Regions from separate parts of the Nocardiopsis sp. YSL2 genome, predicted to be linked through region 1. Evidence: predicted binding sites of a transcription regulator. Region 1 holds the regulator's gene; the other holds the start of a gene.

What was found. Region 1 encodes HspR, which represses chaperone genes until heat shock. Its sites were predicted from a motif close to ANTTGAGTCNNNNNGACTCAANT; they were not measured.
Region 2: a site for HspR is predicted at 3,344-3,366, ahead of lon (endopeptidase La). Genes of this name have one in related genera too.

What each region holds. Positions count from the first base shown of each region.
Region 1 is NZ_JAMOAO010000001.1:2,217,811-2,224,182, reverse strand. It holds gene M1P99_RS09610 (NAD-dependent epimerase/dehydratase family protein) at 1-165, shown strand, start outside; gene M1P99_RS09605 (Uma2 family endonuclease) at 180-776, opposite strand; gene clpB (ATP-dependent chaperone ClpB) at 934-3,549, opposite strand; gene M1P99_RS09595 (heat shock protein transcriptional repressor HspR) at 3,640-4,140, opposite strand; gene dnaJ (molecular chaperone DnaJ) at 4,137-5,294, opposite strand; gene grpE (nucleotide exchange factor GrpE) at 5,466-6,185, opposite strand; gene dnaK (molecular chaperone DnaK) at 6,227-6,372, opposite strand, start outside.
Region 2 is NZ_JAMOAO010000001.1:3,629,078-3,635,449, reverse strand. It holds gene mfd (transcription-repair coupling factor) at 1-850, shown strand, start outside; gene lon (endopeptidase La) at 928-3,333, opposite strand; gene M1P99_RS16225 (DUF6350 family protein) at 3,587-5,143, opposite strand; gene M1P99_RS16220 (DUF1707 domain-containing protein) at 5,381-5,905, shown strand; gene sucD (succinate--CoA ligase subunit alpha) at 5,997-6,372, opposite strand, start outside.

The DNA.
Region 1 (6,372 bases):
GTCTCCCGAGCGGTCGCCACGGGCCTGCGCTGCCGCCCGGTCGCCGAGACCGTCGCCGACACCTGGGCGTGGATGCGCTCCCTGGACGGCCCCGTCCCCCAGCGCCCCGACCGCCCCGCCCCGGGCCTGGACCGAGCTGTCGAGGCCGCGCTCCTGGGAGCCTGAGCGGTCCCGCCTTCCTAACGGGCGTACCGCTTGAGGCCGTCGGTGCTCAACGTGACTCCGACCCCGGGGACCTCGACCGTGTGTCCGTAGCCGAGCTTGGTGATACTGCGGTACCGGCCGCCGACGGGCTCGCTGTGGACGGTGACACTGTCGTCGTCGCGGTCGACGAGCACGTACACGCCGATGGAGCAGGCGGCGTAGGCATGTGCCTTCTCGACCCGGTCACGAGCGTTGGTGTCGGAGTCCCACGAGGTGACCTCGACGACCGCCAGGATCCCCTGGGGGTCGGCCCACTCCCCCTGCCCGGCGAAGTGGTCGATGGGTGCGAGGATGCCGTCCGGGCGCGCGCGGCCCTTTCGGTAGGAATCCACCTTCAGGCCCTGGCCCGTGACGTTCAGGTCCAGGTCCGCTCGCTGGGTCATGAACTGGCGCATCAACCACATGAGGATCGCGTTGTGGTCGCTGTCGGGCACGGTCCGGATCTCCATCTGGCCGTTGAGGTATTCGAGGATGACATCCTCGCGGGCAGCGGCCTGGGCGATGATCTCGAACTGTTCGACGCTCAGTTTCTCGGCAGGGGATCTCGGCGAGTGGTGTTCGATCACGGTCATGGTGCGGCCCCTTCTGCCGTGGATACAGGACCCAGGACGCATCGTGGACTCCTGGGACCAGGGTACTGGGAGAACCACGCCTGATCCCTGGTATCCGTGCGGACGAAGGGGCTGCCGGGGGCCGCGCCCGCGCGGGCGCGGCCCCCGGCAGCGGGCGTCACAGCTCCGGTTCGACGGCCTTCTTCGGGGTCACGCGCAGCTTGTCCGTGGCCTCGTCCACGTCCACCACCACCGTGTCGCCGTCGGCCAGCTCGCCCGACAGCATCTCCCGGGCGAGCGGGTCGCCGATCGAGGACTGCACCAGGCGGCGCAGCGGGCGGGCCCCGTAGCTGGGGTCGTAGCCGGTCAGCGCCAGCCACTGGCGGGCGGCGTCGGTGACCTCCAGGCCGAGCTGCCGGTCGGCCAGGCGCCGCACCAGCTTGTCGACCTGCAGGTCCACGATCTTCGTGAGGTCCTCGGTGGACAGCGCGTCGAACATGATCACGTCGTCCAGCCGGTTGAGGAACTCCGGCTTGAAGGTCGAGCGCACCACGTCCATGACGCGCTCGCGCCGCACCGACTCCTCCAGCGACTGGTCGACCAGGAACGGCGACCCGAGGTTGGAGGTGAGGATGAGGATCGTGTTGCGGAAGTCCACGTGTCGGCCCTGGCCGTCGGTCAGCCGACCGTCGTCGAGTACCTGGAGCAGGGTGTCGAACACCTCCAGGTGGGCCTTCTCCACCTCGTCCAGGAGCACGACCGTGTACGGGCGCCGGCGCACCGCCTCGGTGAGCTGGCCCCCCTCCTCGTATCCCACGTAGCCGGGAGGCGCGCCCACCAGGCGCGACACCGTGTGCTTCTCGGAGTACTCGCTCATGTCGATGCGCACGATGGCGCGCTCGTCGTCGAAGAGCAGCTCCGCCAGCGCCTTGGCCAGCTCCGTCTTGCCCACGCCCGTCGGGCCCAGGAACAGGAACGAACCCGTCGGACGGTCGGGGTCGGAGATCCCCGCCCGCGCCCGGCGCACCGCGTCGGAGACCGCGCCCACGGCCTGCCTCTGGCCGATGATGCGGCGGCCCAGCTCCTCCTCCATACGCAGCAGCTTGGAGGTCTCGCCCTCCATCAGCCGCCCCACGGGGATGCCGGTCCAGGCCGAGACCACGTCGGCGACCTCGTCCGCGCCGACCTCGTCCTTGACCATCGTGTCGCCGGTGCCCTCGGCCGCGGCGTGCTCCTCCGCCTGGGAGGCCTCCTCGATCTGCTTCTCCAGGGTCGGGATCTCCCCGTACATCAGCCGGGAGGCCGTGTCGAAGTCCCCCTCGCGCTGGGCGAGCTCGGCGCGGGTGCGCAGGTCGTCCAGCTGCCCCTTGAGCTCACCGACCCGGTTGAGGCCGGCCTTCTCCTGCTCCCACCGGGCCACGAGCGCGTTGAGCTGCTCCTGCCGGTCGGCCAGGTCGGCGCGCAGCCGGTCCAGCCGCTGGCGGCTGGCCGGGTCGGACTCCTTGTCGAGCGCCATCTCCTCCATCTTCAGGCGGTCGACGGTGCGCTGGAGCTCGTCGATCACCACCGGGCTGGAGTCGATCTCCATGCGCAGCCGCGACGCGGCCTCGTCGATGAGGTCGATGGCCTTGTCGGGCAGGAAGCGCGCGGTGATGTAGCGGTCGGACAGGGTCGCGGCGGCCACCAGAGCGGCGTCGTTGATCTGGACCTTGTGGTGCGCCTCGTAGCGCCCCTTGAGCCCGCGCAGGATGGCGATGGTGTCGGCGGACGACGGCTCGCCCACCATGACCTGCTGGAAGCGGCGTTCCAGCGCCGGGTCCTTCTCGATCTTCTCCCGGTACTCGTCCAGCGTGGTCGCGCCGACCATGCGCAGTTCGCCGCGCGCCAGCATGGGCTTGAGCATGTTGCCCGCGTCCATCGCGCCCTCGGCGGCGCCCGCGCCCACCATGGTGTGCAGCTCGTCGATGAACGTGATGACCTGGCCCTCGGACTCCTTGATCTCCGAGAGCACCGCCTTGAGCCGCTCCTCGAACTCGCCCCGGTACTTGGCGCCCGCCACCATCGCGGACAGGTCCAGGCTCACCAGGCGCTTGCCGACCAGCGACTGCGGCACGTCCCCCGCCACGATGCGCTGGGCCAGGCCCTCCACGACCGCGGTCTTGCCCACACCCGGCTCGCCGATGAGGACCGGGTTGTTCTTGGTGCGGCGGCTCAGGACCTGGATGACGCGGCGGATCTCCCCGTCCCGGCCGATCACCGGGTCGACCTTGCCCTCGCGGGCGCGCTCGGTGAGGTCCACACCGAACTTCTCCAGCGACTGGTAGGTGTCCTCCGGGTTCTCCGAGGTCACCTTCCCCGTTCCGCGCACGCGCTCGAAGCCCTCCAGCAGCGCGTCCGGGGTCGCTCCGGCCTCGGTGAGCAGGCGCGCCGCCTCACCGCCGTCGGCGGCCAGCCCCACCAGCAGGTGCTCGGTGGAGACGTACTCGTCCTCCATCCGCTGCGCGCGCTGGGCGGCGGTGTTGATCGACACGATGAGCTGGCGCGAGGAGCTGGGCGAGCTGACCGTCGATCCGGCGGCCCGGGGCAGCACCGCGATCGCGGCGTCGACCCTGTCCCTGAGGTCGTCGGGGCTCGCGCCGACCTCCTTGAGCAGGGGGCGTGTGACGCCCTCGGCCTGCTCCAGGAGCGCGGCCAGCAGGTGCAGGGGTTCGACCTGCGGGCTGCCGTCCGTGGTCGCGCGGCGGATGGCCACCGACAGAGCCTCCTGGCTCTTCTTGGTGAGCTTGTAGTCCATCTACGGTGACTCCTTTCACAAGTAGTGTCACGCAGAGTGAGAATCGATGGCCTGTCGTGCCCCTCGTGTCCGCGCGGAGCCCTGTCGGTCCTACCGGTCCTTGAACGAGTCGGGTCGGTCGGTGTCCTCGGTGGCGGAGTGGTCCTGTCCGGTGCGCCGGGTCTCGTCGTCGGGCGGTTCGGCGGTGTTGAAGATCGTGACGCGTGTGCGGCGCACGAGTTCCCCGCGCACCGCGCCGCCGGACTCCGGCGGCCGCCCGCCGCGCCGGGCCACCGCCCGACGCGCGGCCTCCAGTTCGTTGGCCAGGTGGAACACCTGCTCGCGCAGCTGTTCCACCTCGTGCCCCAGCTCCAGGATCCGCTTGATCCCGGCGAGGTTGATGCCCTCCTCCTGGGACAGCCGCTGTACCTCGCGCAGCGTCTGTACGTCCCGCATGGAGTACCGGCGGCCCCGGCCGGACGCGCGGCCGGGTGAGACGATCCCCAGTCGGTCGTACTGACGCAGTGTCTGCGGATGCATCCCGGCCAGCTCGGCGGCCACCGAGATCACGTAGACCGGGGCGTCAGCGCCGAAGGAGTTCACGTCGTTCACGCACCCTTCGCCCGCGCTTCGAGCCCGTCGCGCGGGTCGTAGTCGGACGTCGCGGCGCGGAACTTCTCCAGCGCCTCACGAGCGTCGCCGTTCAGAGTCTTCGGCACCGTGACCTCGACCGTGACCAGCATGTCGCCCATGGTGCCGTCCTTGCGGGTGGCGCCCTTGCCGCGCACCCGCAGCTTGTGCCCGTTCTGCGTACCCGGCGGGATCTTCACCGTCACCGGGAAGCCGGTGAGGGTGGGGATGCGCACCTCCGAGCCGAGCACGGCCTCGGGGAACGTCACGGGCACGGTGATGGTGATGTTGTCGCCGCTGCGGCCGAACACCTGGTGTCCCTTCACGTGGACGACGACGTAGAGGTCTCCGGCCGGGCCCCCGTGCTCGCCCGGAGCGCCCTTGCCCTTGATCCTGATGCGCTGACCGTCGGACACGCCGCCGGGGATACGGGTCTGGATGGTACGGGTGCTCTTGCCGCGCCCGCTGCCGTGGCAGGTCACGCAGGGGTCGTCGACGACCAGGCCGCGCCCCTTGCACTCGCTGCACGGCTCGGACAGCGAGAAGCCGCCGAGGTTGGTGTTCTCATGCCCCGTGCCGCTGCACTTGGGGCACATCCGCGGGGCGGTGCCGGCCTTGGCGCCGGTGCCCTTACAGGTGGGACACGGCGCCTCGCTGGTCAGCTGGAAGGAGCGCGTGACTCCCTCCGCGGCCTCGCGGAAGGTCATGGTCGTCTCGGTCTCGACGTCGGCACCGCGTCGGCTGCGGGTGGTGGTCCCGCCGCGGCTGCGGCCCCCGAACAGCCCGCCGAACAGGTCGCTCAGGCGTTCGCCGCCGGGCGCGCCGCCGGTCCCCTGCCCGAAGAGGTCGCCCATGTCGAACCCGCCGGGACCGGCACCGCCGCCCGGGCGGTAGGACCCGCCGAACAGGGACCGCGCCTCGTCGTACTCCTTGCGCCGCTTCTCGTCCGACAGGACGTTGTAGGCCTCGGAGATCTCCTTGAAGCGGTCCTCGGCCTCGGGATCGTCGGTGTTGGCGTCGGGGTGGCTCTCCCGGGCCAGCTTCCGGTAGGACTGCTTGATCTCGTCCTTCGAGGCGGTCTTTGAGACTCCGAGGACCTTGTAGTAGTCCTTCTCCAGGTAGTCCTTGGTGCTCATCGACTGGTGCCTTCTCCCCGCTGGTGCCGGTTGCGTCCGATGCTTCCACGTGTCCCCGGGCCACCGGAGGCCGGGGTCGCCCTCCGGCCGCGGCCACCGCGGGAGCGGCGGCCGCGGCCGGGCGGTGCGTGCCTCCCCGCACCGCCCGCGGGCGCTGCGGGGACGCGGCCCCTACTTGTCGTTCTCCGACCCGTCGCCCTCGGAGGAGTCGTCGGCGTCGGCGCCGGCCGGCTCAGCGGTGTCCGCCGCCGCCTCGTCGCCGCCCTCCATCGGATCCCCCACGACCACGCGGGCCGGGCGCAGGATCCGCTCACCGATGCGGTACCCGGGCTGGAACACCTCGATCACCGTCTGCGTCGTGATGCCCGGTACCGGAACCAGGGTGAGCGCCTCGTGGAGGTTCGGGTCGAACTCGTCGTCCTTCTCCCCGTACTTCTCCAGGCCCAGCTTGGTGACCAGGGCCTCCAGCGATTCCCCGACCGCCTTGAACCCGCCGGTGAGCTCGTCGTGCTCACGGGCGCGCCCGACGTCGTCCAGGATCGGCAGCAGGTCGCTCACCACCTGGGCGGTGGCCATCTCGCGGACCGCCACGCGGTCGCGCTCGACGCGCTTGCGGTAGTTGGCGTACTCCGCCTGCACCCGCTTGATGTCGTTGGTGAGCTCGACCACCCGCTCGTCCGCGCTGACGGCGTCCATCACCGACTCGGGCGTGTCCGGAACCTCGGAGACGTCCACCTCCTCGGCCTCCACCGCCTCCTCGGCGGTGTCGTCCTGCGGGTTGCGGACCTCACCGGTGTCCGGGTCGATCCGGCGGTTGTCGCGGATCACCGGTCCCTGGTGCTCCTCACCGTCGCCGGTGCCGGAGCTGTTCGTCTTGTCCGACGGCGCCATGTCCGACGCTTCCTCCTTCCTCGTCTCCCAGCGGACAGCGGCTAGGACTGCTTGCCGTTGTCCTCGTCGACGATCTCGGCGTCCACGACGTCGGCGTCGTCGGCCTGGGCACCCTCGGTGCCCTGACCCGCGTCGCCCTCGGCGCCGGCCTGCTGGCCCTGGCTGTAGATCGCGGAACCGATCTTCT
Region 2 (6,372 bases), 1.4 Mb from region 1:
GTCCGGCCTGGACGTGCCCAACGCCAACACCCTCATCATCGACCGCGCCGACACCTACGGCCTCTCCCAACTGCACCAGCTGCGCGGCCGGGTGGGCCGCGGCCGCGACCGCGCCTACGCGTACTTCCTCTACCCGCCGGAGAAGCCGCTCACCGAGACCGCCTACGAGCGGCTGGCCACCGTCGCCCAGCACACCGAGATGGGCGCGGGCATGTACGTGGCGATGAAGGACCTGGAGATCCGCGGCGCGGGCAACATCCTGGGCGCGGAACAGTCCGGCACCATCGCCGGCGTGGGCTTCGACCTGTACGTGCGCATGGTCGGCGAGGCCGTGGCCGAGCTCAAGGGCGACCCGGAGGCCGCCGAGGAGGTCGAGACCAAGGTCGAGCTGCCGATCAACGCCCACATCCCGCACGACTACGTCCCCGGGGAGCGGCTGCGCCTGCAGGCCTACAAGCGGATCGCGAGTGTGAACCGCGAGGAGGACGTGCTGGCCGCCTACGAGGAGCTCAACGACCGGTACGGGACGCCTCCGCAGCCGGTCGACAACCTCATGGCGGTCGCGCGCTTCCGGGTGCTGGCCAAGTCGGCCGGACTGTCCGACGTGGTCATGCAGGGCAACCAGATCCGGTTCGCCCCGGTGGAACTGCGCGAGTCGCAGGAACTGCGGCTGCGCCGGATGTACCCCAAGTCGATCCGCAAGGAGGCGGCCAAGACGCTGCTGGTCCCCGTCCCCAAGGCGGGGGGCATGGGCGCCAAGCCGCTCCGCGACCTCGAACTCCTCAAGTGGTGCACGGACCTGGTCAACTCGATCTTCGAACCGGCGAAGAAGGCGGCGGCGGAGGCCTGACGCCCGCGCCGCGGCCTCAGGACGACGCACCGCCCCCGGCGGCCCGAGGAGGGCCGCCGGGGGCGGTTCCGTGCGGCTCAGACGGCGGTGGGCACCCCGCCCGCCACCCGCTGGGGCGCCTCCAGCGCCAGCTCCAGCACCTGGCGTACGTCGCTCACCGCGTGCACGGTCAGCTGCCCCAGCACCTCCTCGGGCACGTCGTCCAGGTCCGGCTCGTTGCGCTCGGGAATGAGCACCGTGGTGACCCCCGCCCGGTGCGCCGCCAGCAGCTTCTGCTTGACGCCGCCGATCGGCAGCACCCGGCCGGTCAGGGACACCTCGCCCGTCATCGCCACGTCCGCGCGGGCCGCACGCCCCGACAGCAGCGACGCCAGGGCCGTCGTCATCGTGATACCCGCGCTCGGCCCGTCCTTGGGCACCGCGCCCGCCGGAACGTGCAGGTGGACGCCGCGCTCCTTGAGGTCGCCGACCGGCAGCTCCAGTTCGGCGCCCCGGGCCCGCAGGTAGGACAGGGCGATCTGCGCCGACTCGCGCATGACGTCGCCGAGCTGGCCGGTGATCGTCAATCCGCTCGCCCCCGACTCCGGATCGGCCAGCGACGCCTCGACGAACAGGACGTCACCGCCGGCCCCGGTCACCGCCAGACCGGTCGCCACGCCCGGCACCGACGTACGGCCCGCCGTCTCCGGCGTGTGCCGGGGCCGTCCCAGGTAGCCGCTCAGGTCGCCGGTGTCCACCCTGACCGGCGGTGACACCTCGCCCAGGGCCGCCGCCGCGGCGATCTTGCGCAGGATGCGGGCGATCGTGCGCTCCAGGCCGCGCACCCCGGCCTCGCGCGTGTACTCCGCGGCGAGCGTGCGCAGGGCGTCGTCGGTGATCTCCACCTCCGGATCGCCCCCGGCGGTGACCAGCCCGGCACGCTCGACCTGCCTGCGCAGGAGGTGGTCACGGGCGATCGCGACCTTCTCGTCCTCGGTGTAGCCGTCCAGCTCCACCAGTTCCATCCGGTCCAGCAGCGGCCCGGGGATCGTGTCCAGGGCGTTGGCCGTGGCCAGGAACACCACGTCGGACAGATCGAGGTCGACCTCCAGGTAGTGGTCGCGGAACGTGTGGTTCTGGGCGGGGTCGAGCACCTCCAGCAGCGCCGCCGTCGGGTCGCCGCGGAAGTCGGAGCCCACCTTGTCGATCTCGTCGAGCAGGACGACCGGGTTCATCGACCCGGACTCCTTGACCGCCCGGACGATACGGCCGGGAAGGGCGCCCACGTAGGTGCGCCGGTGCCCGCGGATCTCCGCCTCGTCACGGACACCGCCGAGCGCGACCCGGGTGAAGCTCCGGCCCATGGCGCGGGCCACCGACTCGCCCAGCGAGGTCTTGCCGACCCCGGGCGGTCCGACCAGCGCGAGCACCGCACCGCTGCGGCGCCCGCCGACCACGCCCAGCCCCTGGTCCGCGCGTCGCTTGCGGACCGCCAGGTACTCGGTGATCCGCTCCTTGACGTCGTCCAGTCCGGTGTGGTCGGCGTCCAGGACCTCGCGCGCCCCGGCGATGTCGTAGGCGTCCTCGGTGCGCTCGTTCCAGGGCATCCCCAGGACCGTGTCCAGCCAGGTGCGGATCCACCCGGACTCGGGAGAGGAGTCCCCGGCCCGCTCCAGCTTGTCCACCTCGGCCAGCGCGGCCTCACGGACGTGCTCGGGCAGGTCGGCCCCCTCCACGCGCACACGGTAGTCGTCCTCCTCACTGGAGGAGCGGCCGTCGAGCTCGTTGAGCTCCTTGCGGATCGCCTCCATCTGCCGGCGCAGCAGGAACTCACGCTGCTGCTTCTCCACACCCTCCTCGACGTCGCGGTCGATGGTCTCGGCGACGTCGAGCTCGGCGAGGTGCTCCCGGGTCCACTCGCTGAGCAGGTGCAGGCGCTCCAGGACATCGTGCGTGTGGAGGAGTTCGAGCTTGCGCTCGACGGTCAGGAAGGGGGAGTACCCGCCCCGGTCGGCGAGCAGGCCGGGGTCGCTGACCTGCTGTACGCCGTCCAGCACCTGCCAGGCGCCGCGCTTGTGCAGGTAGGTGGTGAGCAGTGCCTTGTACTCGCGGGCCGCCTCCTGGACGCGGCCCGGCTGGTCCTTGGGATCGCGGTGGACGGTGGCCAGGACCCACAGGGCGGCGCCCGGCCCGGTGGTACCGCTGCCGACACTGGCCCGCGCGGTGCCGCGCAGCACGGCGGCCGGCTTGCCGTCGGGGGTGCGGCCCACCTGCTCGACCACGCCGACGGTGCCCATGGCGGCGTAGGAGCCGTCGACGCGCGGCACGATCAGGACCTCGGGCCCCTTGGCGGAGTCGCCCGAGCTCGCGACCGCCTGAGCGGCCTCCACGGCCGCGCGAACGTCGGAGTTGGACATGTCGACCGGCACGACCATGCCCGGGAGGACGACGTCGTCGTCGAGGGGCAGCACCGGGAAGGTCACGCTGGCGGAAGTCTCACTCATGAATCCTCCTAGTTGAGTCAAACAGACTCAATAAAAAGGAGCCGAGTTTTCTTCCCGCCCGGTTGTTCGCCGACAGCGATCAGGCCGTGACCTGCGTGTCAGCCGCACCCGCCACCGAGCCACAGGGACCGGAGCAGCGCCGCGCACGCGCCGGCGGGCCCATCCGGACCGGTCGGCGGCTCGGCGTCCCGCGGCCCCGCGCCCGTACGGTGGGCCCCGACCTACGGGCGCGGCCCCTGACGGCCGTCGAGGATCAGGTCCTGGGGGTGTCCACCTCGTCCGCAGCCGCCTCATAGGTGATCCCGTACATCTCCTCCTCGGCGTCCTTCTTCCGCCGCCACCAACGCGACCTTTCTCGCCCGGACGCGCCCCCGGCCTCGAGCTTCGCCTGGCGCCTGGCCTCCTTGCGGGCGGCTCGCAACTCCCGGCGGGCCTCGGCACGGGCCGCGCGTTCGGCGGCCCGGTCCGCTCGCGCCTGCTCGCGCGCGCTGCTCGCCTGGGCGTGGCGTTCGGCGAGCGTCGGCTCGGCACGCTTCGGCTCGGCGGGCGACTCCTCCTCGCGGGTCCGCAGCGGCGTGACCGTGGCCAGCCCCTCGCCGACCGGGACGTCGGCGGGCAGGTCGGCCTCCGGGCGCTCGCGCTCCGCGGCGGTCGGGCCCTCGGGCACCGGAGCCGACAGGAGCAGACGGCGCGAGTACCACCAGTTGGCGATCCACGCGGCGATCGCGGCGGCCACCCCCACCTCCAGCGCGGCGACGAGACCGACCTGCCACGCCGACGGGCCCACCTGGGTGAGGCGCTGCGCACCGAGCGACCCGCCGGCCAGTTCGGCCAGCGCCGCGCACAGCAGCCCCGTCGTCACACCGCACACGAACCCCCACAGCGGCGCGGCCTCCCGGACCACGTCCGGGGCGCTGCGCTGGGTCAGCACGCCCCCGATCCCGCCCGCCACGAACGGCAGGGCCAGCGACACCAGGGACACCGCCGGAGCCGCCCCGTTGTCCGGAAGGGCCGCCAGCATCGGGAACAGGGGCAGCTGCCCCACCGACACCCCCGTCGGGGCGACCACGGTCAGCTCCCCCACCGCGAACCCCGGGCCGAGCGCGTAGCAGACGGCGAACACCACGGCGTTGGGCAGGTACGCCAGTTGGATGACGATCAGGAGCGCCCCGCCCACGACCCCCGGAGACAGCAGGCGGGTGGTCTCGACGACCTCGGGCAGGCTCACGGCGAGCGCGACCACGAACAGCAGGAGCCCGCCGAGGAGCAGGCCGGAGGTGGAGGCGAGCATGCCCACCAGGAGCGAGCGCGAACGGGCCGGCATCAGCGCCAACAGGTCGCGGACGGGCACGCCCTTGTCGCGCATCAGCTGGCGCAGCGCGCCGAGCCCGCCCGCCAGGAACGCGATCACGAAGCCCATGACCAGCGCGCGCGGCATGCTGGGTTCGATGGCCTCGGTGCGGGCCACCAGCGCCAGGGTGCCCGCGATGGCCGCGTAGGGGCCCGCGATGGCCAGGGCGGCCCGGTACACGTGCCGCAGCCGGGCGATCTCGCAGGCGCGGGCCAGCCAGCGGCCCGAACGGTACAGCAGCAGCCCCGGGAGCAGGACCAGGCCGAGCGGAAGGAGCCCGATCTGGCCGTCCGGGATCGCGAAGGACACGTGGTGCCCGACCAGCCAGGCCAGGACGGCGCCCTGGAGGAGGTCGACGATCTCCTCACCGAAGGAGGCGTGGGGTGCGGCCACCCAGCCGATGATCGTCAGCGTGACGATCACGGCCAGTCCGCTGCCCGCCGCGGTCGCCGCGGCGATCCCACCGGTCGCGTAGATCGGCCGCGACCCGCCGGGGACGGTGTCACTGGTGGGGCGGGTCCGCTCCGGGGCGCGGCCGCGGTCGGGGGGAGATCCTGGCGTACTCACCCGACTTATGCTGCCAGGCACCGGAATGCTCCGTGGCATCCCGGCCGCGCGTGTCGTGTCCCGGCGCCCGGAACCGGCTCGCCGTGGCACGCGTCATACCATGAACACTCCTGCTCGATTGGATGACGCATGGCAGGTCCCGGACCCGACCACTCGTACCGCCTCTCCGACGACGAGCGCGACGAGGCGCTCGTCCACCTGCGCACGGCCCTGGCGGAGGGGCGGCTGGACTTCGACGAGCACGAGAACCGGTCCGACGCGGTACTGCACGCGGTCACCAACACCGAGCTCGTGCCGCTCTTCGAGGACCTACCGCTACGCCTGCGACCAGGCGCGATCAGCGCGCCCCACACCGGAACAGCCCCCGCGGTACCCGGCCCCCGCCATCAGGCCCCGGTCGAGCACGGCACCGGGGACAGGCGGCCCGACCGCGCCGGACACGGGGGGAACATGGGCGGCCTGATCGCCTGGGGCGGGTTCCTGTTCTTCGTGTGGGGGCTGCCGACGCTGGTCTCGGGCAACGTCACGGGATTCCTGGTCTTCCTCGGCTTGTTCTGCATGCTCGTGATCGGTCCGGGCGTCGGACGCCACCGCCGGCACCGCCGCCGGATGGGCCGTGGCCGCCCGGGCGGTCGGGACGGGATCGAGGACTGAGGACACACGACACGGCTCCGCCCCACCGACCGGGAGGCCAGCGGGGCGGAGCCGTGTGAGTGAACGGACCCAGCGGGTCCGGCGCGGGTCCCTAGAAGAGGTCGCGCACCAGCTTCGCCGTCTCACTCGGGGTCTTGCCGACCTTGACTCCGGCGGCCTCCAGGGCCTCCTTCTTCGCCGCGGCCGTACCCGAGGAACCCGACACGATCGCCCCCGCGTGACCCATCGTCTTGCCCTCGGGAGCGGTGAACCCCGCCACGTACCCCACCACGGGCTTGGTCACGTTCGCCTTGACGAACTCCGCCGCGCGCTCCTCCGCGTCACCACCGATCTCACCGATCATCACGATCACATCGGTGTCCGGGTCCGCCTCGAACGCCGCCAGAGCATCGATGTGCGTGGTCCCGATGATCGGGTCCCCGCCGATACCCACCGCCGAGGAGAAACCGATGTCGCGCAGCTCGTAC